DNA from 3 places in the Ornithinibacillus bavariensis genome. Region 1 is predicted to be linked to each of the others. Evidence: riboswitches for the same ligand, from Rfam matches in the RefSeq annotation. Region 1 holds a riboswitch; each other region holds the start of a gene.
The links. A riboswitch is a leader RNA that binds a small molecule or an ion and turns the genes downstream of it on or off. The one in region 1 is predicted to bind cyclic di-GMP.
Positions count from the first base shown of each region.

Region 2: linked by a shared signal. The riboswitch ahead of HNR27_RS01710 (chemotaxis protein CheX) and the one ahead of HNR27_RS02480 (response regulator transcription factor) in region 1 are both predicted to bind cyclic di-GMP.
Region 3: linked by a shared signal. The riboswitch ahead of HNR27_RS01735 (diguanylate cyclase) and the one ahead of HNR27_RS02480 (response regulator transcription factor) in region 1 are both predicted to bind cyclic di-GMP.

Region 1 covers NZ_JBNPWZ010000001.1:544,982-552,779, forward strand. Annotated here, with positions in the region: gene HNR27_RS02460 (GntR family transcriptional regulator) at 90-812, opposite strand; gene motA (flagellar motor stator protein MotA) at 1,208-1,999, shown strand; gene motB (flagellar motor protein MotB) at 1,986-2,744, shown strand; gene HNR27_RS02475 (methyl-accepting chemotaxis protein) at 2,990-4,684, shown strand; cyclic di-GMP riboswitch class I at 4,822-4,906, shown strand; gene HNR27_RS02480 (response regulator transcription factor) at 5,044-5,679, shown strand; gene HNR27_RS02485 (CynX/NimT family MFS transporter) at 6,057-7,259, shown strand; gene pxpB (5-oxoprolinase subunit PxpB) at 7,274-7,798, shown strand, end outside.
Region 2 covers NZ_JBNPWZ010000001.1:373,725-381,522, reverse strand. Annotated here, with positions in the region: gene HNR27_RS01720 (chemotaxis protein CheA) at 1-429, opposite strand, end outside; gene HNR27_RS01715 (methyl-accepting chemotaxis protein) at 494-2,236, opposite strand; gene HNR27_RS01710 (chemotaxis protein CheX) at 2,310-2,762, opposite strand; cyclic di-GMP riboswitch class I at 2,840-2,926, opposite strand; gene HNR27_RS01705 (hypothetical protein) at 3,215-3,655, opposite strand; gene HNR27_RS01700 (mannitol-1-phosphate 5-dehydrogenase) at 4,036-5,199, opposite strand; gene HNR27_RS01695 (PTS mannitol transporter subunit IIA) at 5,200-5,637, opposite strand; gene HNR27_RS01690 (BglG family transcription antiterminator) at 5,652-7,754, opposite strand; gene HNR27_RS01685 (PTS mannitol transporter subunit IIBC) at 7,787-7,798, opposite strand, start outside.
Region 3 covers NZ_JBNPWZ010000001.1:382,471-390,268, reverse strand. Annotated here, with positions in the region: gene HNR27_RS01740 (TraB/GumN family protein) at 1-233, shown strand, start outside; gene HNR27_RS01735 (diguanylate cyclase) at 332-5,710, opposite strand; cyclic di-GMP riboswitch class I at 5,896-5,986, opposite strand; gene HNR27_RS01730 (response regulator) at 6,355-6,714, opposite strand; gene HNR27_RS01725 (chemotaxis protein CheW) at 6,728-7,189, opposite strand; gene HNR27_RS01720 (chemotaxis protein CheA) at 7,208-7,798, opposite strand, start outside.

The sequences.
Region 1 (7,798 bases):
ATTACCGTTTTTTCGCTACTATAATATTAATTTTTACAATAGCCATTTAGCAATAATGTCATAATGTTCGTACCAGTGGAGGAAATAGTTTAAAAAGATTTTCTTGATAGATTTATTTTAAAGGAATACATATCTGATCGATAATGCGCAATTTCAAATTCTACAAAGTTCCCCTTAATATCGGTAATCTTTCTTTCAGCAATTAAAATGCTAGATGCTGGGGAAATATTAAGTAATAGTGCATCTTGCTTACTAATTTTACCTGCCTTAATGTATTGTTCTGATTGAAACGTATTCACCCCAAGTTCTCGTTCTAAGAGATCATAGAAGGCTTCCTTATTTAAATCAAATTTAATAAGCTGTTCCCCAATTGGAATAGGATAATAATGTCTTTCAACACCTACAGGAATATTATTAGCATAACGAACTCGTTCAAAATAATAAGCTTTTTCAAGCCCTGAGATATCCTTCATATCTTTGTTTAAAGGAATAATTTCAGCTTTTATCAGCTTTGCACCTGGTTGCATTCCCATTCGTTCAATCGTTTCTGAAGTACTACTGAGGCTACCCAACCAATCATTGATAGGTTTAAGGACAATAAAGGTTCCTTTCCCAGGCCTTCTTACTAATATACCTTCCCTGACAAGCTGTTCAATGCTTTGTCTAACAGTGCTTCGACTAACATAATATTCGTCCATTAATTCTCTTTCACTTGGGATTTTATCATTATATTGACCAGTAAAGATTTTTTCTTCAATTTTTTCTTTTAATTGAACATGTAGTGGAATGGAATTAGTGTAATTTAATGACATTGATATCCTCCATGAAATACGTTCTCCTTCAAAACTTTTATGTAGAAAATATACTATTAATAATACCACTTTGCAATGTGAAGCATTTGATAACAATAATATCGGAGTCAAGAGGCATTTAATTAAAGATTGGCCTTGAACTGGAATAGAAATTATTGTCGTTAATGATACATAATCGGAAAGTCTCTTTTTGCGATTAATTTACAGACAAATCTATGATTAGATGGCAAGAAAAAAGGCAACTAACAAAAATTTTAAAAAAGCCCTTTAAACTATCTGTTTTTGTACGATATAAATAGTAGGTCTAAATTACAACCATTTTTGGCTATCCAATGGTGTTGGGATAGTTATTTTTAATTTATGAATAAGAGAAGAATATCATTGGGGGTCTACAGATGGATAAAACATCATTATTAGGAATTATACTAGGAGTCATTGCTGTCGGAGTTGGGATGGTTTTAAAGGGTGTTGGCCTCGATGCATTGATTAACCCTGCAGCATTTCTAATCATTATAGCTGGTACAATCGCTTCGGTCATGGTAGCTTTCCCATTAAGCACACTTAAAAAAATTCCGGCACTTTTAAAAATTATCTTTACTGAAAAGAAGGAGCAAAACATTGCAGAACTAATTAAGTTATTTTCTGAATGGGCGAATCAAGCGCGTAAAGAAGGGATTTTATCTTTAGAAAATCAACTAGATAAAATTGATGACCCATTTCTTTCATCTGGCTTACAGCTAGCTGTAGACGGTCAGACACCAGAATTTATTCGTGATGTCCTTCTTGAGAAAATAGATGCAATGGACAAGCGTCATCAAGAGGGTGCAGCAATTTTCTCTCAAGCTGGTACATATGCACCTACATTAGGAGTTTTAGGTGCTGTTATTGGTCTAATTGCCGCACTTGCAGATATGACAAATATAGATGCAATTGGTCACGCTATTGCAGCTGCCTTTGTTGCTACATTATTAGGTATTTTTACTGGATATGTGCTTTGGCATCCTTTTGCAAACAAACTAAAGCAAAAGTCTAAAAAAGAAATTGAAGTTAAAGAAATCATGATCGAAGGTATTATATCCATTGCCACTGGGGAGTCAGCTAAAATTGTTAAGGATAAGCTTGGTTCTTATCTAACATCAAAAGAATTTGATATGTTAAATCAGGAGCAGGGTAATGAGGAAGAATAAGAAAAAACATGATGATCATCATGTTGATGAATCGTGGTTACTCCCCTACTCCGATTTATTGACGCTACTTGTAGCATTGTTTATCGTTCTCTTTGCAATGAGTGAGATTGATACTCAAAAGTTCAAAGAGATGGCATCTGTATTTAGAACAGAATTTTCTAGTGGAAGTCCTGGTATCATGGAACAACCTATACCGGTTGAGGATGATAGCAAAGAAAAGGAAGAAAATGAGGAAGAAAAGCCTGATGAAGGAACTACAGAGGTTCTAAATCTACAGGAATTGCAAGAAAAAATTAATAACTATATTCACGAAAATAATTTAACAGAATCACTAGCAACACAGCTTTCCGAAGAAGGACTGATGATATCGATAATGAATGATGTTACCTTTGAACCAGGAAGTGCTGATGTTAATAAGGATGGTAAGGTAATCGCCAAAGAAATTTCCCAACTATTGATCACCGATCCTCCACATCAGGTTGTCATTAGTGGTCATACGGATGACGTTCCGATGAATAACGCAAAGTTTGGTTCTAATTGGGAACTAAGTGTAATGCGAGCTGTTAACTTTATGACATTAATTCTAGATAATAAGCAACTTGATCCAGATAAATTTAGTGCAAAGGGATATGGTGAATATAAACCTATTGTTCCTAACAATAGTACGGAAAATCGATCCAAAAACCGTCGTGTTGAAGTGTTAATTTTACCGAATTACGATATTGCAGGTAAAATTGAAAAATAAAAATTACTTCATTTATCCATTCAGTAATACTTTACAAAAAGAGTTAGCTCCTTGTAATAATATTGCAGGTGCTACTCTTTTTTGTGTTTTCTTGGATAATATTACCAAGTAATCTCTTAGCAATTACTATTAAGAATCGTGCAATCCATCTCGATATAGAGGATAGGTCTTAGTGTGGGCAGTACCTTTAACGTATAACCTCTGTCTCGTCATTAAGGAAAACTACAGAAGAGAGGTATCTATAGGTGAAGAATTTATTTAATTTTAAGAGTGTGAGAACGAAGGTTTTATTTGGCTTTTTAGCAGTAATAGTTCTAGTGTTACTATTGGCATTATTCATCTTAACGAATATAAATAAAGCTGTTGAGAATACAAAGGAAATGATTAATAAACAAGTACCTTTGTTAATTGCTGATGAAGAGATTTCCTTTAACATGGTAAATCGAGCTGGGCTAGTTCGATCATATTTTTTATATGATGATTATCATGCTAGAGACTTATTTGAAGAGCAAATAGAGGAAAGTATCAATCTGGAAAATATAATCATGGAATTAAGTGATTCAAAGGATATTAAGGCATTAATTGATAAGAAGGTTGAATGGGGAACATTAATCAATGAAGCTTTTTCAGAATATGACAGTGGAAATAAAGAAGCAGCCTTAAGAATTATGCAGGATCAAGTAAACCCACTAGAAAGTGAGATAATCAATGGGTTTAAAGATTCCGCTAAATTGAGAGAGGAGCTTATTATTGAACAAGGACAGGAAGTCATTAAAAACGGAACCTTAAGTACGGTTACTAGCTTTATAGTTTCAATACTGGTGATTATTTTAGGAGTGATAATCGCAATTATCACTTCTAAAACAATTACCACTCCTATAAAAAAAGTAATGATCAAAATGAAGCAAATGGCTTCGGGGGATCTATATCAAGATGCATTGGTTACAAGCACAAGAGATGAAATAGGCCAATTAGTTGTTGCTACAAATGAAATGCATGAAAATATGCGAGCGATGCTTAACCAAATTAATGTAGTTTCAGATATGGTTTCTGGTCAGAGTATAGAGTTAACACAATCCGCCAATGAAGTACGTGAGGGTGCAGAGCAAATTGCATCCACTATGGACGAATTAGCTTCTGGAACAGAAAACCAAGCGAATAGTGCTGGAGATCTATCAGCTGTGATGAATTCCTTTTCAGTTCGTGTACAAGAAGCGAATGAGAAAAGCAAACATATTGAAAAAGATTCAAAAGAAATATTACAGCTAACCGATGAAGGGAGTAGCTTAATGAAATCTTCAACCAAGCAAATGTATAAAATTGATCAAATTGTTCATGATGCTGTCAAGAAGGTTGAAGGTTTAGATACACATACACAAAACATATCTAATCTAGTTTCAGTGATCAAAGCTATTGCTGATCAGACAAACTTATTAGCACTTAATGCAGCAATAGAAGCAGCAAGGGCTGGCGAACATGGTAAAGGATTTGCAGTAGTTGCAGATGAGGTTCGAAAACTAGCAGAGCAGGTCTCTTTATCAGTTAGCGATATTACGCAAATTGTGACTAATATTCAAGTCGAATCGACAATTGTGACAGAGTCCCTACAAGAAGGGTATAAAGAAGTTCAGGTTGGAACAGTAAACATTGGAGCAACAGATGAGACCTTTACTAAAATCAATCAAGCTATTTCAAGTATGGCTAAAGGTATTTCTACGATAACGAATAATCTAACAACTATTGCAGCTAATAGTCAAGAGATGAATGGCTCTATCCAGGAGATAGCAGCTATTTCTGAGGAAGCTGCTGCAGGAGTAGAGCAAACTACTGCCTCTGCACAACAAGTTAGGAGTTCTATGGAAGAAGTAGCAGTTAGTTCCGAGCAATTAGCGGAGCAATCAGAAGAATTAAATCAACTCATTCGTAAGTTCAGACTATAACATATATACCAGTTATTGCCATTTTGTTCCAAAATAACTGGTTTTTTAAGAGCGAATTAAATTTCCAATATCTCTCGGTTGCTTTTTTATAAGAAGTTCGATAACATTGACTTTGTGTTTTTAAATCAAAAATGAACACTTGTAAAAGGCAAACTATCTGAAAAGGTAGGACGCAAAGCCTAGGGTCTAAGGTTGAAAGACTATGATAGCCTGGTTGCCGAGATGGATGTATCCATATGATATTGACACCGGCTATTCTATTTTTTGGAATAGCTTTTTTTCTTGTTAAGTATGGGGAGTCTATACATAGCGCCATTTAGGTACAAGGCAATACAGTTACTTGGATGGGGGATAAATGAATGAGTGTGATAACAGTAGTTAAAGAAAAAGATTTAGTGCGGGATATCATAATAGAAAAACTACAAGAGAAATTGCCAGAGCACTCATGGAATGCAGTAAGCTCAAGGGAGCTTGAGAAACAAACTACTTGTACGTATCAAACTGATCTGCTCTTAGTGGACATACATGCAAATGTAGATTGTAAAAAAATTATAGAAGATTGTCGTAGTCACAGTACCAGAATTGCAATTTGGGCAACTGAGGGCGATCAAAATGTATTACGAGACTTTTTTCGATATGGCTTGAATGGTTATTTTTATAATGGGATGGAATTAAGTGAACTTATCTTTGCTATTAATTCCATACTGCAAGATCAGCAGTATATCCATCCTAAACTATCTGCTGTATTATTAAAGGATTATGTTAAACTCACTAGCGAAGAACCGGAAAGACCAAAAGGGATATTAACTGAACAGGAATGGAAGGTTCTTGAAGAGCTTGGGAAAGGGCTTAACAATTGTAGCATTGCTAAAGAATTGTTTATTTCAACGAGAACGGTTAATAATCATGTAAGTTCCATTCTAAAAAAGTTACATGTTTCTGATCGTACAAATGCAGTGATTAAGGCCATTAAAAATAAGTGGATAACGCTATAGTATCTAAATGGACAGAGGATTTAACTCTGTCCATTTTTAAAAGGAGAAATTAGCGATTACATAAGCTGTACGAAAAGATAGAAAGATAGTCTAAATCGACCTTTTTTAAACGCAATTGTAAAATCTTCATAAATTTCCATAATAATTAAGAAACTCCGCCTAATAAGCTTTTGTCATTTTTTGACATTAAAGGATTATTTCCGAGGAAATATCTTCATTGCTTCCTAAAGATGTATTACTCCAATTTTTTGTAATGAATAACGCTGATTTTTTTTCTAATACTCATTTCTTCAAAAATTCCAATCCGCCATCTTTCCCTATAGCTTATCCAATATGCTATAGTAAATGAAGCAATATATCGGAGGGGGTAACAACTTTTGGACTTAAATCAACAGCACGTACAAGAAGACCAGCTATATAAATTTATGTTAATTGCAGGAATAATTATTGTTTCCTTTAATCTACGTCCGGCAATTACTTCTGTTGGACCTCTCATTACAACCATTCGGGATGATATAGGATTAACAAATTGGAGTGCAGGTCTGTTAACTAGCTTGCCTCTACTTGCCTTTGCGTTTATGTCACCTATTGCAGCTAAGCTAGGCAATCGTTTCTCAAATGAGCGTACAATGCTATGGGGCTTAATGATTCTCACAATTGGAATTTCCTTAAGATCAATATCCATGATTTTTTTATTGGTCGTTGGAACGATTCTGGTTGGTATTGGTATTGCAGTGTGTAATGTGCTATTACCAGGGGTTATTAAGGAAAAATTTCCTTTGAAGGTTGGATTGATGACCAGTGTGTACTCGACGGGAATGGGAACCTTTGCCGCTCTAGCTTCTGGGTTAAGCGTGCCTTTAGCCAGTGGGTTCAAATTAGGATGGAACCTTGCACTTTTCGTGTGGGTTATCCCAACACTACTTGGTATTGTAATATGGTTCTATCTTGCCAGAAAAGAAAACGGAAATAAAAACGTTGATTCTCTTAATTTTGCAGATAACTCCCATAGCTTATGGAGTAATGCATTAGCATGGCAAATAGCTTTTTATATGGGATTACAATCATTTCTATTTTATGTGACGATTTCATGGTTGCCAGAAATTTTGCATGCAACAGGTGTTAGTATGGAGGCTGCGGGATGGATGCTATCATTAATGCAATTCATCGGTCTGCCGGCAAGTTTTTTTGTTCCGGTATTAGCTGGAAAATATTCTTCCCAACGGTTGCTAGTCGTACTGCTAGGCATATCGTCAATTTGTGGCTATTTGGGATTATTACTTGGTAATTCGCATATGGCCATGTTTATCAGTATTGTATTCTTAGGTATTGGCTTGGGTGGTACGTTTCCATTAGCACTTACATTATTAGGACTCCGTTCTCGAAATGCTCGTCAAGCTGCTAATTTATCTGGAATGGCTCAGTCGCTTGGGTATTTATTGGCAGCTATTGGCCCGATGTTATTTGGATTTTTATTTGATATTACCCATGCCTGGACTCTTCCGTTAATAACATTAATATTTATTACGGTTTTAGTTATTACTTTTGGATTAGGGGCAGGTCGTAACAAATTTGTGTAAGTGGAGGAATAGTCATGCAAATTCAACCGAATGGGGATCAGGCTGTAATCATTCAATTTTCGGCAGATGTTTCTCTGGAAACGAATATAAAGATAAATCAATTTTGCTTGAAACTTGAAAGTTCTAACTTAAAAGGAGTAGTAGAATGGGTTCCCTCGTATAATTCGGTTACGATTTATTACGATCCAAGTATTATTCTATATCAGGAATTAGTAGAAAGAATCAGTTTGCTTGCACAGGAAACTGATAATGATTCCCCAATAGATCAAAGAACCATCTTTATCCCAGTATTGTATGGGGGAGAACATGGACCAGATTTACAAAAACTCGCTAATTCGAAGGGCATCTCGGAAGAAGAAATCATTGCCCTCCACGAAGAACCAACCTATCTCATTTATATGCTTGGCTTCTTACCTGGGTTTCCTTATTTAGGAGGTCTTAATCATAGATTATCTGCACCTAGATTAGAAAAACCGAGGGCTATAGTACCAGCAGGTTCTGTTGGTATAGCGCATGGACAAACAGGAATATACCCAATT
Region 2 (7,798 bases), 170 kb from region 1:
AGAAGGTAATTCTTCACCTTTCTCTAGACTTACTTCAGTAGTTGCTACCTTCCCATTCTCTAATTCTTGTAATTGAGATACTAAAGCAGTAACATCCTTTTTCCCATCATTCCCATCACTGACAGACTGAACCATTTCCTCAAGTGCTCCTATCGCTGAAAAAGTGATATCGATAACCTTTGTAGATACCTCTAATTCATGATGGCGAATTTTATCCAGAACATTTTCCATTTGATGGGTAAGCGAGGCAATATCTTCGTAACCCATTGTTGCTGACATTCCTTTTAGCGTGTGTGCAGAGCGAAATATCTCCTGAACAATATCAATTTCTGTTGGTTCATTTTCTAATCTTAGTAGATTATCATTAATCGCTTGCAGATGTTCTCGACTCTCATCTAAGAATACTTCTAAATATTGATCTGTATCCATGACGGTCCCTCTTCCTTCTATTTAATATTTTAAGCTAAGCGCTGATGTCTAAATCTATCAATCATTACAACTTAAATTTATGCACTAAACCTGATAGTTCCTCTGAAAGTTTGGCTAGTTCCTCCGAGCTTCCTGCTACTTCCTCCATGATACTGCTTGTTTGTTCTGTTGATGCGGAGGTCTCTTCAACACCTGCTGCTGATTCCTCAGATATTGCTGCAATTTCCTCGATAGAACGTTGCATTTTTTCACTACCTGCTACGATTTCCGTCAGATTATTAGTAATAGTGGAGATGTTATCAGTCATTTCATTTACAGCCTTCTTAATGTTCATTAGTGTTTCCCCAGTTGCAGCAATTTGTACAGTTCCATGTTCTACCTCTTCGTAGCTAACGGTTAAGGATTCAGATACGGCCTTAGATTCCTCTTCAATACCATTCACAATTTCTGTAATATCTGTAACAGATACGGAAACTTGTTCTGCCAGTTTACGAACCTCATCTGCTACTACAGCAAAACCCTTTCCATGCTCTCCAGCTCGTGCTGCTTCAATAGCTGCGTTTAAGGCAAGCAAGTTCGTTTGATCGGCAACATCACGAATAACCGTTACCAGTTCAGTAATTTTCTTCGTCTTATCATCTAACGCTTTCATTTTTTTAACGGTATCTCTCACATCTTGATCAATTTTTAACATCTGTCTAGTTGTATCTTCCATCAGCTTCGTTCCATCCTCTGTCATGGTCAATACTTTTTGTGAGCTTTCTCTTACAACTCCACCGTTTTCACTTGCTTCTTTCACTTTGACAGAGAACTGTGACATACCATTTGCTAAATCACTTGCACTATTAGCCTGCGTTTCTGTTCCAGCTGCTAATTCCTGCATAGTAGACGCAACTTGTTCAGAACCAACTTTTACTTCATTCGCGGATTGTGTTAGCTCCTCACTCTGGCTTGTAACAAATTCAGAAACATGTGTAACATTCTTAATCATCTCGCGTAGATTTGTACTCATATCATTAATAGAACGGGATAATCTACCAATCTCGTCTTTCCCTTGATAATCTATTTGCTCCACAGCAAGATCACCCGAAGCAATCTGATCACTAACTTTTACTACCTTATTTAAGTTTCGAGAGACTGCTCTACTAATAATCAGAACTAGTAGAATCCCAATGATAGTTGATACAATTAATGAAACTAGCTGTACTATAAAGGTTAGATGCTGACTCTTTTGGGTCTCTATAACTACTTCATTACGATCTTTTATTGTGATTTCCTTAAGGTTATCAAGCATGATTACCATTTCGCTTCGAATCTTGTTGGCTTGAATAACATGATATTCAGCAGAAGTAGAATTACCTTCCTGTACTCTAGGAACAATATTTTCTGTAAATAATTCATTCAGTAATTTGTCATTTTCGATAATTTGCTCAAGTAGCTCCAAGTTTCCTTTATCATTGATTTCTTGGCGGAGTTTCTCTACTAAGACATTAAACTCCTCGCTGTACTCTTCATATTCCCTAATAAGATTGGGATCTGCTGTTGCCCAGAAATTTACAATCCGGATACTTTTCGCACGGGTTAATGACCCTAATTCAGTCATATTTAGTGCACGGTTATCACTTTGATCAAGTGCGTTAACATTATTTCCAATATTAGAAACAAGTACTGCCCCTATTATTGAGGATATGCCGAACAATACTAATACTACGGATAATACTAGTCCATATTTCCATCCAATTGAAATATTTCGAAAATGGTGTTTTCCTTGTACACCATGTCTTTTTCTGCTCAACTTGATTTTCATGCTAGTAAACCCCTTTTATGTAAGTTTATTCTTCATTTCCTATGTATTTGAATATACCTTGCGTTTCTTACGACTAATCTACTAATAAGAAAATATTTAAAATACCTGTCGAGTTAAAGATAACTGGTAAGTGAATTGCTTTTTCATAACCAGATATTGTAGTACTTCCCTCTATAATAGTAGGTGAAGTAATGTCCGTTTTTATGCCACTTTGTATAATGGTTGTCGATATTCCACCAGCTAATATATTGCCTAACTCACCACTAAATGAGGCAAGCATGTCATCCTGAACTGGCATACCAAACATCGATTCACCAATCGTACTAAAAACAGCTGACTCCCCAGATAAGATCAGCTTTCCCTTCAAATCTCCGGTAATCCCAATTAATACTCCAAAGTGAAGCTTTAGAAAACTCTCAGACATTTGTGGTTTGCTAATTTCATGCTGAATGGGTATTGTATTTTTAACTGCTGTAATTGCTCCATTAAGAAGGCTTGTAATTGCTTTACTTCTCTCTTCCTGCATTCTGTGTCCCCCCTGTTCGTAAAATAGAAAAGGCCATTCTGATAAAGAATAGCCCTGTATCTATACAGTTTTACTTCTTTGGTAACCAGGCGATCATAACCAAAAATGGCTTTAGACCCTAGGCTTTGCGTCCTATTTTTTCAAATAGTTTGCCTTTATCAGTAGTAGAAAATATTTAGTCTATAGTAAAAAAGTACCATACAATGGTAGTATAGTGCAATAGAAATAGTATCTGAAATAGCTGTTTATTTAAATCAACATCTACAGTTTCAAGAAATCTATCAATATGTTCATGTTTAAATGGAACTACCTAGCACTGCTGATTGGTTTCAAGAACGAGCCTCTATCAAGGGATAGCTTACACTAACAATTTTCTTCGATACGCCTACATGTACTCTAGTATCCTATTATTCACATAAAAAACACCACCTTCCATATCTAGAAGATGGCTTTTATTTCTTTTTCTTTCGTAAAAAGAGCCCAGCAGCAATCACTGCACTTCCTGCCCCCATATACTTTAGCCCAGTGATTGTTTTCTGCTTCCAGTAGCTTCGTATCGATTCCATATCACGAATAAGATCTGATATCTCCTCGTAAATATAGCGCCTCTCCATTGGCGTAAGGTTCCTTGATTTCAAACCTTCACTTAAACTTTTAATCGATGTACAATTTCTTACCTTATCTTTATCCGATAGCTTTGTACTAATCTCATTTATCATCTCTAGGTATCGAAGAATTTCTCTAGCAAATCGAACAGCATCGGATCTTCTGATTAAATCACTAATATAGTTCTCTAATTCTAAATCTCGAAGTTCACCTAATTGGTGAACTACTTCAAAAATCTCGTCATTAAATCCTTCAATATTAAACTCGCGTGTATTCATTCGTCCCACAAGTGTTCACCCTATGTCTTCATTATCGTTAGAAGTTCAAAATCTCTAACTAATCATACAACATTCTACCCAAAAAGCAATGACATATTTGATTACAATTATATTTCAAAATAAAACATATAGATGAGGCTATGACAAAACAAAAACAATTAACTCAGATGACCAATAATCCACTGTTTTTTCGGAGGATAAATAAGAAGATTTAGCGGAAGAAAGGGCATCGGTGAGACCCCTTTGGAGGGAGGAACAAGGAGGCTCACCAACCACATGGGTAGTACAAAGTCTAATAGTTTTGGAGCAGATGTTGCCTCTGGTAATAAGGGCGTAGTATATTTCTGGTGCGTTCTTTGTACCGAACTAATAATTAATATTCTATACTCCTAGCCCCGTATATAGGCATTTATATTTTCCATTTCTTTCATAATAATTGGTACCAAGGCATGGTCTGATTTTAGACCTGAAATTCTTTCTAACGCATGCCTATACCCTTGCTTTTCTATCAGTTGTTGAAGTTCAACTGCCTCTCTATCCATTTCATGTGAATACATCAGTGCTGCGGCTATTACCTTTGCAAGCATTATTGGACTTTTACCGGTTATTTCCCAGTACATTTTGGCAGGTTGAATTAACCGATCATTAGGACCAAGCTTACGAATAGGGCCCCGGCTAACCCTTGCAACATCATCTGATATATGTGGATTTTTAAAACGGTTAATGATTTTTGAAACGTACTCCTGATGGACAGCCCTATTAAACCCATATGTTTGAATGATTGCCTCACCTGATTCGCCTAACGCACCTTCCAATATTTCTAATACCGACCTATCCTGCATAGCCTCATAAATGGTGTGATATCCCATCAAGTGACCAATATATGCAGGAACTGCATGTCCAGTATTCACTGTAAAAAGCTTCCGCTCAATATATGGTTTTAAATCATCCACATAAGTAATTCCAGTAATTTCTGGTATCTTGCCTTTAAAAGCAGTTTTTTCAACTACCCATTCAAAGTATGGCTCAACTAAGACCTCTAATCGATCATGATTCATTTGATTTGGAACAATACGATCCACTGCTGCATTCGGAAAACCTACTAAACTATTCAATTCTCCATGGTCTTTTTCTGCAATATGCTTATAAACATGCTCCTTCAAAATATCGCTACCACCGACCATATTTTCACAAGCAATGACGTTAATTGGTTTTGGATTTTTGTGCAACCTTTCCTGAAGTCCTTTTGCCACAAGTTCCGAAATTAATTCTAGTACGTTAGGGCCAACTGCAGTAGTAATTAAATCTGCATTCACAATTGCTTGAACGACCTTCTCAGAATCTATCATACTATTAATACCTGAAATATTTCGAACTGTAAGTACTTCTTTTTTTTCATCGGCTAACACAACATCATACTTTTGTTTACGATTAATCTCATCAATTACCTTCCCATTCACATCTACAAATAGCGTATGAAAGCTGGATTGATAAAGCAATGCACCAATAAATCCCCTACCAATATTTCCAGCTCCAAAATGTACTGCAAGCATTTAATTCACCTCTTGGAATAATCGTAAGATGTCATTTTTGGTTTGTACTGTCAGGATTTTCTCAATATTGGATTCCTCCGAAAGAACAATTGCTATTTTCGATAACACCTCTAAATGTTCATCACCCTTGCCAGCAATACCTACCAAAATTTTGACGATATTGCCGTTTCCAAAATCAACACCGTTCGGAACAGTTACAACCGAAATCCCTGTTTCCACAATCTCCAATTTTGCATCTTCTGTCCCATGAGGAATAGCTACATGATTACCTAAATAGGTCGAGGATAGTTTCTCCCGTTCTAGCATTTTTTCAATGTAGTTTTTTTGTACATGGCCATTTTTATAAAGAATCTCTCCAGTATAGCGAATCGCTTCCTCTTTATTGTTAAATTCCATATTTAAATGAATATTTTCCTTTGACAGCACTTCTTTAACCAATCATGATGCACTCCCTACAATAGATTTTTTTCCTTGAAAAATTTCTGAAACTGTTCAATTAGAAATTCTCTGATTTTCTCTTCATTTCCTGATTCAAATAGACGTGAATTCTCGTCCCTTTGAATAATTAAATTACTTATAAAACTCAATATCTCTAAAACTTCATTACTTGTATTCTCTGGTGCAAGCATTAATAGAACGGTATTCACTACTACTTGCTCCCCATCCATTCCTTTAATACGTTTTGATTGTTTTAAAGGATAAACATGAAAGCATGGCCTTAGCACTTCCTTCGATCTTGCATGATACAGTGCCAAGGTTGTTCCCGGGATACCTAAACCACCAATTTCTTCACGTTTTAGTAATTGACGATGGACACTAGAAGCATGCTGTACAATATGTAACCCTTCCAGCTGCTTGCAAATATTCAGTAATACTCCCTCCATATGGAGGTTTTCTTCAATTCTCTGAACCTGAAAGTCTTCTAATAGCGCTATAATCATATTCGAATATATCTGTGTAGCTTTTAGTTGGTGAATAAAATTATATTGTCCAGCCCCATTACTTGTTTTAGTTAAAGGGTAGTCCTTTGGTTTACTGGATTGAATTTTCCTTGATCGAATTGTTTTCTGGATTTGCTGAATTTCTCTTTCCGTAAGCATTGGCGAGGCAACTATATAATCACGACCAATATCCATTAATGGAATAGTAGAAATGATAAGGTCGTATTCCTCTAGGTTCAGCTCATCTATGTCAAATAAGGATTTATGATCCACCTGCTTTATCTCAGGTACCTTTTGTAATAGCTTCGTTGCCAACATCTTTGCAGTACCTATTCCACTCGAACAAATGACTAGTGAACGAATTGGTGTATCGCTCTTATCTAATAAGGCTGCAGCAAAATGCAGGACAAGGTATCCTATTTCTGCCTTTGGAAAAACCAATTCAGAAAAGGTATCCTTCACCCCTTGCTCTATTAACCAAAACAATTCCTGATAATCCCTTTTTATTACATCTAATAAGGGGTTTTTTATTGGCATACCTTGCTTTAATCGATAAATAGCTGGCTTTAAATGGGCAACTAAGTCCTTTAACAGGGACGTATTCTCACTTAAGCTCAGCTCCAACTGTACTTCGATATATTGAATTAATTCTGCTGCTTTTATTGCAATATCCATACTGGAATCTTCAATAAAAAAATCTTGATTAAGCTGCAGCTTTGCACCCATCAAGTGCATCGTGATATAGCCAATTTCATCTTCTGGAATATTCATTGATAATGTCAGCTTTAAGTCTTGGATAATCCGTTTTGCAATCGCATACTCTTTCGTTTGTACAATTTGCTGTAAATAATCGGATCCGAACGTAATTTGTTCACCCTTTTGTAGTCTTTCTATTGCTAGTGCTAGATGCACGACCAGGCCAATATAGGAATTGTCTGCAAGCTCATGTGGAAGCTTCTTGATTGCCTTTTCCACTACAGACTGAATGACTAGAATGTTTTTCATGTCAATGGACTCAAGTAAGCGAGCCGAAATATATTCCGAGGGCGTATTTCTATTGGAAGCTTCGGTTTTATTTCCTAAAGAAACGATTGTAAATGGTTCAACGTATTTGGTAATGATTTGACTTAAAACTGCACGTTTCTTAATCTCTTCACCAATAATTTCTACACCATACCCACGTTTACGAATTAGCTCTAGATTATATTCCTTAAGCTCTAACTCTATTTGGTCCAAGTCATGACTAATTGTTGCAATGGTAACAAACAATTCATTTGCAAGGGTAAACAGTTTGATCGGTTCTTTTGCTTCGAGAAGTGTAGATAAAATGATAGCTCTTCGCTCTTCTGGCGTGAATTCTATCAACGGTAAACCAGCAATCGCTTTCAGTAGTTTATGCTTTGCTTCAATTGACCCGGAAAGCTTAATACCTGCTCCAGATTTCTTCGAGATTTCAAGTTGATAATCCGATAAAACCTCGACAATATTTTTTAGGTCACGATGGATTGTTCGCTCACTAACATCTAAAACAGTTGCAATTTCCTTTACCGAAACAACTCCTTGTTCTTGAGCCAAAAATTCTATTATTTTTCTTTCTCTACTCGTCAGATACAAACTGCTTACCCCCTTTCCTGTTTCATGAATGTTTATTTAGAAAA
Region 3 (7,798 bases), 160 kb from region 1:
TGCTTTCCTACCTAATAGATGAGGATGGAAATCCTTCAGCAGAGGAACAGGCATTTATGGAAGCATTAAACGACAAGCGTAACTACAAAATGGCTGAAAAAATTGCGGGATTTTTAGAAGAAGATAGTGGAGATACTTATCTCGTTATTGTTGGAAGCCTACATCTATTATTAGAGCCACATATCCGCTCTATTTTAGAGGAAAAGGGTTATACGATAGAAAGAGTATTATAAAAAGGCTGTATGGGTAGGAGTGAACGTATCTCCTTCTCATACAGCCTTTAATAAAGTTTGAACAGTAAAAGCCTCTTAATCTATAAGAAAATCTCCATTTATAATATAGTTGCAATTAAATCACTATACACATTTAATACATTGAGCTCATCTGTACCAAATTCTTTTAATCTTGTCGGGGCAGAAAGATACAAAACGCCCTTCATGTTCCCGGCTGACATAATTGGAACAGCAAGAATAGAATCCCAATCTGGTAGTCCGTTTACCATATTAATTTTATCCGTTGTCTCCCAATCAATCTGGTATAGTCCCTGTCCACTTAAAATAACTTTTTGTATAATTTCTTGATTATAAGCAACGTTTTCTACCCATTCTTCTACTTGTGTCTTTCTACCAAATTGCTTAGTTATGGAATTATTGCTTGTTAAGAAAACATACCCATATTGTGCTTCCATTATTTCAATCATACGACCGAGGAACTTGTATATTTTATCCTGCTGACTAATATTTTTATTTGTTAGCTGAATCAGCTCCACAAGCGCCAACACATTCCGAGCATCTCTAATTTCATCACCAGACATAATTCCTGTTAATTTATTTGCAGGCTTTGCCTTACTCTCAAAATCTTTCTGCCATGTTTGTGAATTATTTCTACCATTTTCCTTTGCAACATACAGTGCCTGGTCTGCCTTCAATATAAGTTCTCTCACTGTTTGTCCATGTTCAGGATATGTTGCAATGCCCATGCTAAGGGTAATGTCTTGTTTATCACCTAGAATCTGCCTACCTTGTACTTTTTTTCGAAGCGATTCTGCAACTTCCTTAGCTTCTAGCACATCTGTTGTAGGTAATATGATAACAAACTCTTCCCCCCCATAGCGTCCTAGGGTACGATTTCCAGTCAGGTTGTCTAAAATAATCGAGGAAACCTCTCTTAGTACTTTGTCACCTACTTGGTGTCCATATCTGTCATTAACACCCTTGAATTTATCTAAATCAAACATAATAATACTAAATTCTCTTCCATTTTTCCTGGAAAAGTCTAGCGTATTTTGTAAGGTATCCTCTAAGTATTTTCTTGTTAATGCACCTGTTAGCTTATCAATAGATGCCGTTAGCATTAACTGGCGTTTCTCTAATAATAACGCTAAAAGGCCCACTAATTCAGTACACAAATCAAGTCCGCGTTGGTTAAAATTATTAACCATTTTATCCGTTTCTAAATAAATATAGCCTAGAATTGTATTGCGCTCCTCTAACCTTCCTGCTTGTAACTTAATAATTGGAATACACATAACAGCGCGTTTATCATTCAGAAGTAAATTATGTTCCATTTTATCCTGCTTCTCCGATTCTGCGAATAGAAATGGTTTTTGGGTTGTGCGTACACGGTTAAATATGGACATGTTCACCGTAAACTGCTTATTACCATCTGTTGAAGACAGAACCGTTAAATTGTGTCCATTTTCCGCGGAAACGATTAATCCCTTCGTAGCTAGGGTTCCACCAGCAAGATATTTTCCAATCATATCAAGATTTTTCACGTCATCACTGTCCAGATTTCTCAGAATATCTTGCTCTGACAAAATGCCACTTGACAACCGTTTCATATGCCGCGTACGAATATAGTACATAAATTCATGATTATGAATAAATGCATATATGTCATTCGTACGCAGTAAATCCTCTAACTCATCTAGTGAAGTAACTAATTTAGGGGCCGTATCACTTTCTTGAGGAATTTCTTCCTGTAAAAAGATCCACCTTCCAATTAATTCCAGTTGATAAAATACATTAGCAAAATATCGCCCATTAATAAAATTCACCCGGTTTTCCTTTGGCAGTTGTCCTAATAACGTTTTTATACTTTCAACACTTTCTAATAAATAGTTAGCCGCATCGTAATATTTTCCTAAGGTATAGTAACATGCACCTAAATCAGCTGTTATACGAGAAATAAGCTCTCTACTTTTAGATTCCTTTGCCAACTCTAAGCTGCTCTCAAGGTAACGTATTGCCATCTTTGGATTTATACCAAACTCTACGATACCTTGTGCATGCTGAAAAATGGATATTAATCGACCAGGTGAATCCCTCCGAATATTCTGTTGAACCTTGATTAATAGCTCTTTAGCTAAAGTATAGTCGCCTTTATGGCAAAGGATGAAGATCACATCGCATATGCTTTCTATATTCATCTGTTTATTTGTAATTTTTTCTGATAGGGACTGGATTTGTTTCACTAAATAGGAATGATTCCGTCCTTCACTCTTTCTCAGTTGATTAATGAGCATATTCAAACTTGATGTATACTTTGAAATATGCTCATGTTCACTATGAAAGGCAATTACCTTCTTGTTATAATAATCCGCTTCTTCATAATTGCCAAGTACTTGAAATAGCTTTGCACAAGTATTATAAAAACTACCAATATCAAAGCCTTTGTTTGGATTTTCTTCTATGTCCTGTCTTAAACGGTTATAATAATGAAAGGCGTCTGAAAAACGATCCATTTCTAGGCTTACTAAGGTTAAAAAGTTCAAAAGCATGAATTTTTCTTGAATCATCTTATAGCGCTCTGCCTTTTTAAGTGCTATATTGAAATGATCAAAGGCAGTTTCAAAATCATATTTATTCAAATTAGCTTCGGCAATATTAATAAGACCAAAGACTTCACTAGTAAAAATGCCGTATTCTTCACTTAAATTTTTAACTTGCAGATGGTATTCCATCGCTTTATCAAAATCTTCATAAACCTCCGCGTAAACGGCACCAATATTGTTGAGTGCCAGTAATACACCTCTTGTATAGTCAATTTTCTCTAATGCACGAATCGATTCATGGTATGCTGCCAAAGCTTTTTCAGGCTTTCCGGTATGGACATAGATAAACCCTAACGTTCGATAGGCATTACCTTTTACTTTATTAAATCGCTCTCCGCATTCTTCAATTACCTCAATTAATAAGTCTCTTGCCTCTGCAAGGTAATTCTCATCTAATAATAATAGGGCGCGGATACGCTTTATATCTAATCGAGCCTCTTCATCTGGATTACTATCCAGTACCTGTTCAATTCTATTAATATACTCCAATACCTTGTCATTGGCATATAAGAGAAGATTAGCATTTGCTAAATTTAGATACACATCTACGATATTTCTTGCAAATCTATCAGAGGTTGATAAATCTTCCGCATCATGAAGATATTCAAGTGCTAGTGGAATATCACCTGTATCCGCAAGTAGTGCACCAATTTCTATTAATAACTCTGTTTTTTCCTTCTGATTTTCGGTTAAATTTAGAATACAAATTAAGTTATCAATTTGAGCCTTCGTATTATGGAGAGACTTCATTTTAGCTGCATTTAATCGATAGTAGGCTTTCACTTTAGAAATCTCATTTGCCTGACCATAGTGATAAATTAGTTCATCATAATTAGTGAGGGTTGATAGCTCTAACCTTTCCTCCAGCATTGCTGCTGCTTTGCGATGTTTTTCAATTTTTTCTTCTGGCAAAACCTTGTCATAAACAATATTTTTCAATACCTTACTACGAAAATCATATAGATAGGAGCTATCACCGATTAGACGTTGGATGACACCTCTTTTTCCTAGAATTTCTAAGCTTTCTTCTAAACTGTTGCAGGAAGAGATAAACTGCTCAATCATTTCCATGGAAATTGGTTTTTGAAAAATAGAAATAACCTTTAGTATCTCTATACTAAAGGAATCAATATCCTTTAGCTGGTTTACTAGTGCTTGTTCTACACTATCTGGTAATTCCAGTAAGCTATAGTTGCTTTCCTCCGGCAAATCAATATTCCATCTAGCTGTAGACTCATGTATATAGATAATATGACGACTATAGAGATCCTTCATAATTTCGGTGATAAACAAAGGATTACCATAGGATTGACTATAAATTCTACGTGACAAATTCTTCGGAACAAACGGCATTGTCAATATACACTGAATCATATCACCAGTTTCCGCTTCATTAAGAGGCTCTAACCGAATCGTTTCCGAATCTGGTCTCTTTTTCATATTACTAACAAATTCCAAGGCAACAGAATTCCAGGAAGCTTCGCTGTCGTCACACGAAAATATCAATGTTAAATTTGTATTTTCTAGAACCTCGGAACACAAATAATGAAATGTATCAATGGTAAGATCGTCAGCTAAATGTATATTATCGATAACAAATGCTGTCGGACGGTTTTGGATACTTTCACTAATAAAGCCTGAAATTCGATTTAAAAAGCGATACTTGGATATCTCTTCATTCTTATGATGGACATTTACATTCTTCTCCGTTAATTCTGGAAAATACTTCCCTAACTCAACACTATATTTTTCAACAATATGTTGATCCGTTTCCATTATTAACTTCTTAAAAATGTCTATCCAGACTTTATTGTGGCCATCTGCAAGACCATTCAAGCTAAAACTCGAATAAACGCTAGCTTTACTAAGATCAAACAAGAAGTTAATTTCCTGTAGCAAGCGTGTCTTCCCAATTCCATTGGTACCTTGCACAAAAAAGATTCGATTTCCTGACTGATAAGAAACCATTTTTTCATAGGCACGTAAAATAGCATTTACTTGATTTTCTCTACCAATTAATTTGGTGTAAATGTTCAACCCCTCATACTCCTCTTTATGAACGATAGAGTAATTCGTATGCAATAATAAATTTAACTCTTCAATAACGTCATAAACAGAATCGAATTCAAATCCCTCTTTATGAAGCAATTTTTCAAGTAAGGAAATTAATTGTAATATATTGGGGTCATTCGTTTCTAATGACAACTGAGATAACTCATCTATTGGACTGTACAAAAATGGCTTTCCACAAAGCATAGCTAATAGAATAACAGCTAAGGAATAGATATCTGATTTGACATTTGGCTTCATCCCCGCTAAAACCTGGGGTGAAATCAAGAAAGTATACTCCATCTTTTCTTCCTGGAGAAGTTTTCTACCCTCGACAGTAGCAATATCCTGAAGTAGAATATGATACTCTCCATTTTCTGCTAAGACTTTCAAGTTATCCCAATTCAGTGCCCCATATACAAAGCCTTTTTGATGCAAATAGTACACCGCCGAACATAAATCTAGGAACAAATCCATCTTTTGACGGAAGTTTATTCGACCAATTACAGTAAATAACTCTTCTGCATTGTCATGGTAATCAGAAGTATAGAAGTATTGTGGCTCTGCTTGTCTCTCTTTATCTACATAGGATAAGGAATTAAAGCTATAATTTCTAACAATTCTTCTATTAGTCAAGTTCTTTATATCTATAAACCTATCAATGAAAAATTCAATAATTGATTTGGGTGAGTATTCTGAACTCAATAGGTGTAATAAAAGTACCTTATTATCATCTCGCATATCATACACTAAATAATGTGTGGCTAGCTTGTCTTGTTTTAGTAGCTCTTTTATCCGATATCTGTTATTAATTATTTCCACCATTTTCACCCCCAGGTAAAAGAGTCCGCTTTATTCACGGATAACATAATAAACATTTCAAATCAAACGTAATTACGTAAGAAACCGGGTGTAAACTTTTAATTATGTGAAATACAATATTATAAACCTTCCTCTATATAACAAAAATGACTATTCAAATAAGTGAATAGCCAAAAAGAAACAAACGTTTTGGCAGCTAGGCTATCATAGGCATGCTTGATGCACCTTAGATCCTCGGCTTTGCGTCCTACTCTTTCGAATAGTTTGCCTTTTTCAACATTCTATTATTAAATTACTGCTACTTAATACCTATTTTACATCAATCTTTCGATAATTCAATGGTTTATACTAATATAATGTATAACTATATTTCTTTCTGCCATTCCTATTACAGAAAAAAGAAAAAACATCTGGCTTTAATACCAGATGTTTAACTTTCTTTTATTGGTTTCAAATCTTTATCGTATTTAACAACCTTCTACCTAAGTGTATTTTTTTACATATTCCTAAAACTATCCTGTTCAACACTTCTCATGAGAGCTGTATTCTTCACTAATCTAGACAGTACTTTTATGTATTACTGGACTATCTGGAATCTCCACGAAGATAGTCTAATCTAGTTCAGCTTATGAAAAAGCAAACCAAAATTAAGATAATACTTTTGCGAAGGATTCTTTAATCCGATCAAGATTAAATGGTTTTACAACAAAATCATTCGCTCCGGCTTGAATGGCATCCACTACCATACCCTGTTGTCCCATTGCAGAGCACATAATAATTTTTACGCCTGGTAAGAGCTTTTTAATTTCTCTAGTAGCTTCAACACCATTTAATTCAGGCATTGTTATATCCATCGTTATTAGGTCTGGCTGTAATTCCTTCGCCTGTTCAATTGCTATACGGCCGTTTTCCGCTTCCCCTACCACTTCATGTCCTAATTTAGTAACAATATCTTTCAGCTGCATTCGCATAAATGCAGCATCGTCTGTAATTAATACTTTTGCCATGAGGTACCTCCACTTAGTTAGCTAAAACTTCTTGTAGCTCTTCTTTTTCTTCCAGTGCTAATACTCGTCCTAAATCTAATAATATTAATAATTCATTCGCAAGTTTTGCTACACCTTTGATATAATCTTTATGAATAACGCCACCCATTGCTTTAGCGTCTTCGATTATCTCCATTTCAATGTCTATTACATCTGTTGCAGCATCCACTATCAATCCAACCTGAATATTATCGATATTCACAACAATAATACGATTGGAATCTGTTTGTGCTGTTTGTTCCATTTGTAGACGTTCCTTTAAATCAAGCACTGGAACTGTTTCACCATGAAAGCTAAAAATCCCTTTTATGAAAGAAGATGTACCTGGAACCTTAGTAATTTCTTTCATTTTTTCAATTGAAATAACTTGTTGAATATTCGCCCCAAACCGTTGACCGCTCAAGCTGAATACAATTACCTTCATTGTTTCTTCCATTTCAAGGCCTCCTATCATTTATTTCACCAAAGCATTTGGGTCCACAATTAAACAAACCTCACCATTTCCTAAAATAGTAGCGCCAGAAATAGCAAATACATTCTTTAGGTAGTTACCTAAGGATTTCAAAACAATCTCCCGTTGACCTAAGAACGAATCTACTAATAAGCCTGCTTGCTTGTCTCCCTTTTGAATGATGACAGCAGAATTGCTGGCTTCACTTTGCCCTGATACTCCATAAACCTCTTGCAAGGACACTAAAGGAACAATATGTCCTCTGAAGTCCAGTACCTTTTGACCATGTACATATTTAATATCCTTATCACCAAGAGCCACCGTCTCAATAATAGAAGAAAGTGGTATCGCAAATTTCTCATTACCAACGTTTACTAGTAACGTTGATAAGATGGAAAGTGTGAGAGGCAACTGAATAGAAAACTTACTTCCTTTTCCAGGTACTGATTTCACTTCAATCGAACCACCTAAAGACTCAATCTTGTTCCTTACAACATCTAGTCCAACGCCACGACCAGAAATATCGGAAATTTGATCAGCGGTACTAAATCCTGACGCAAATATCAGGTGATATACCTCTTCATCAGTTAAATG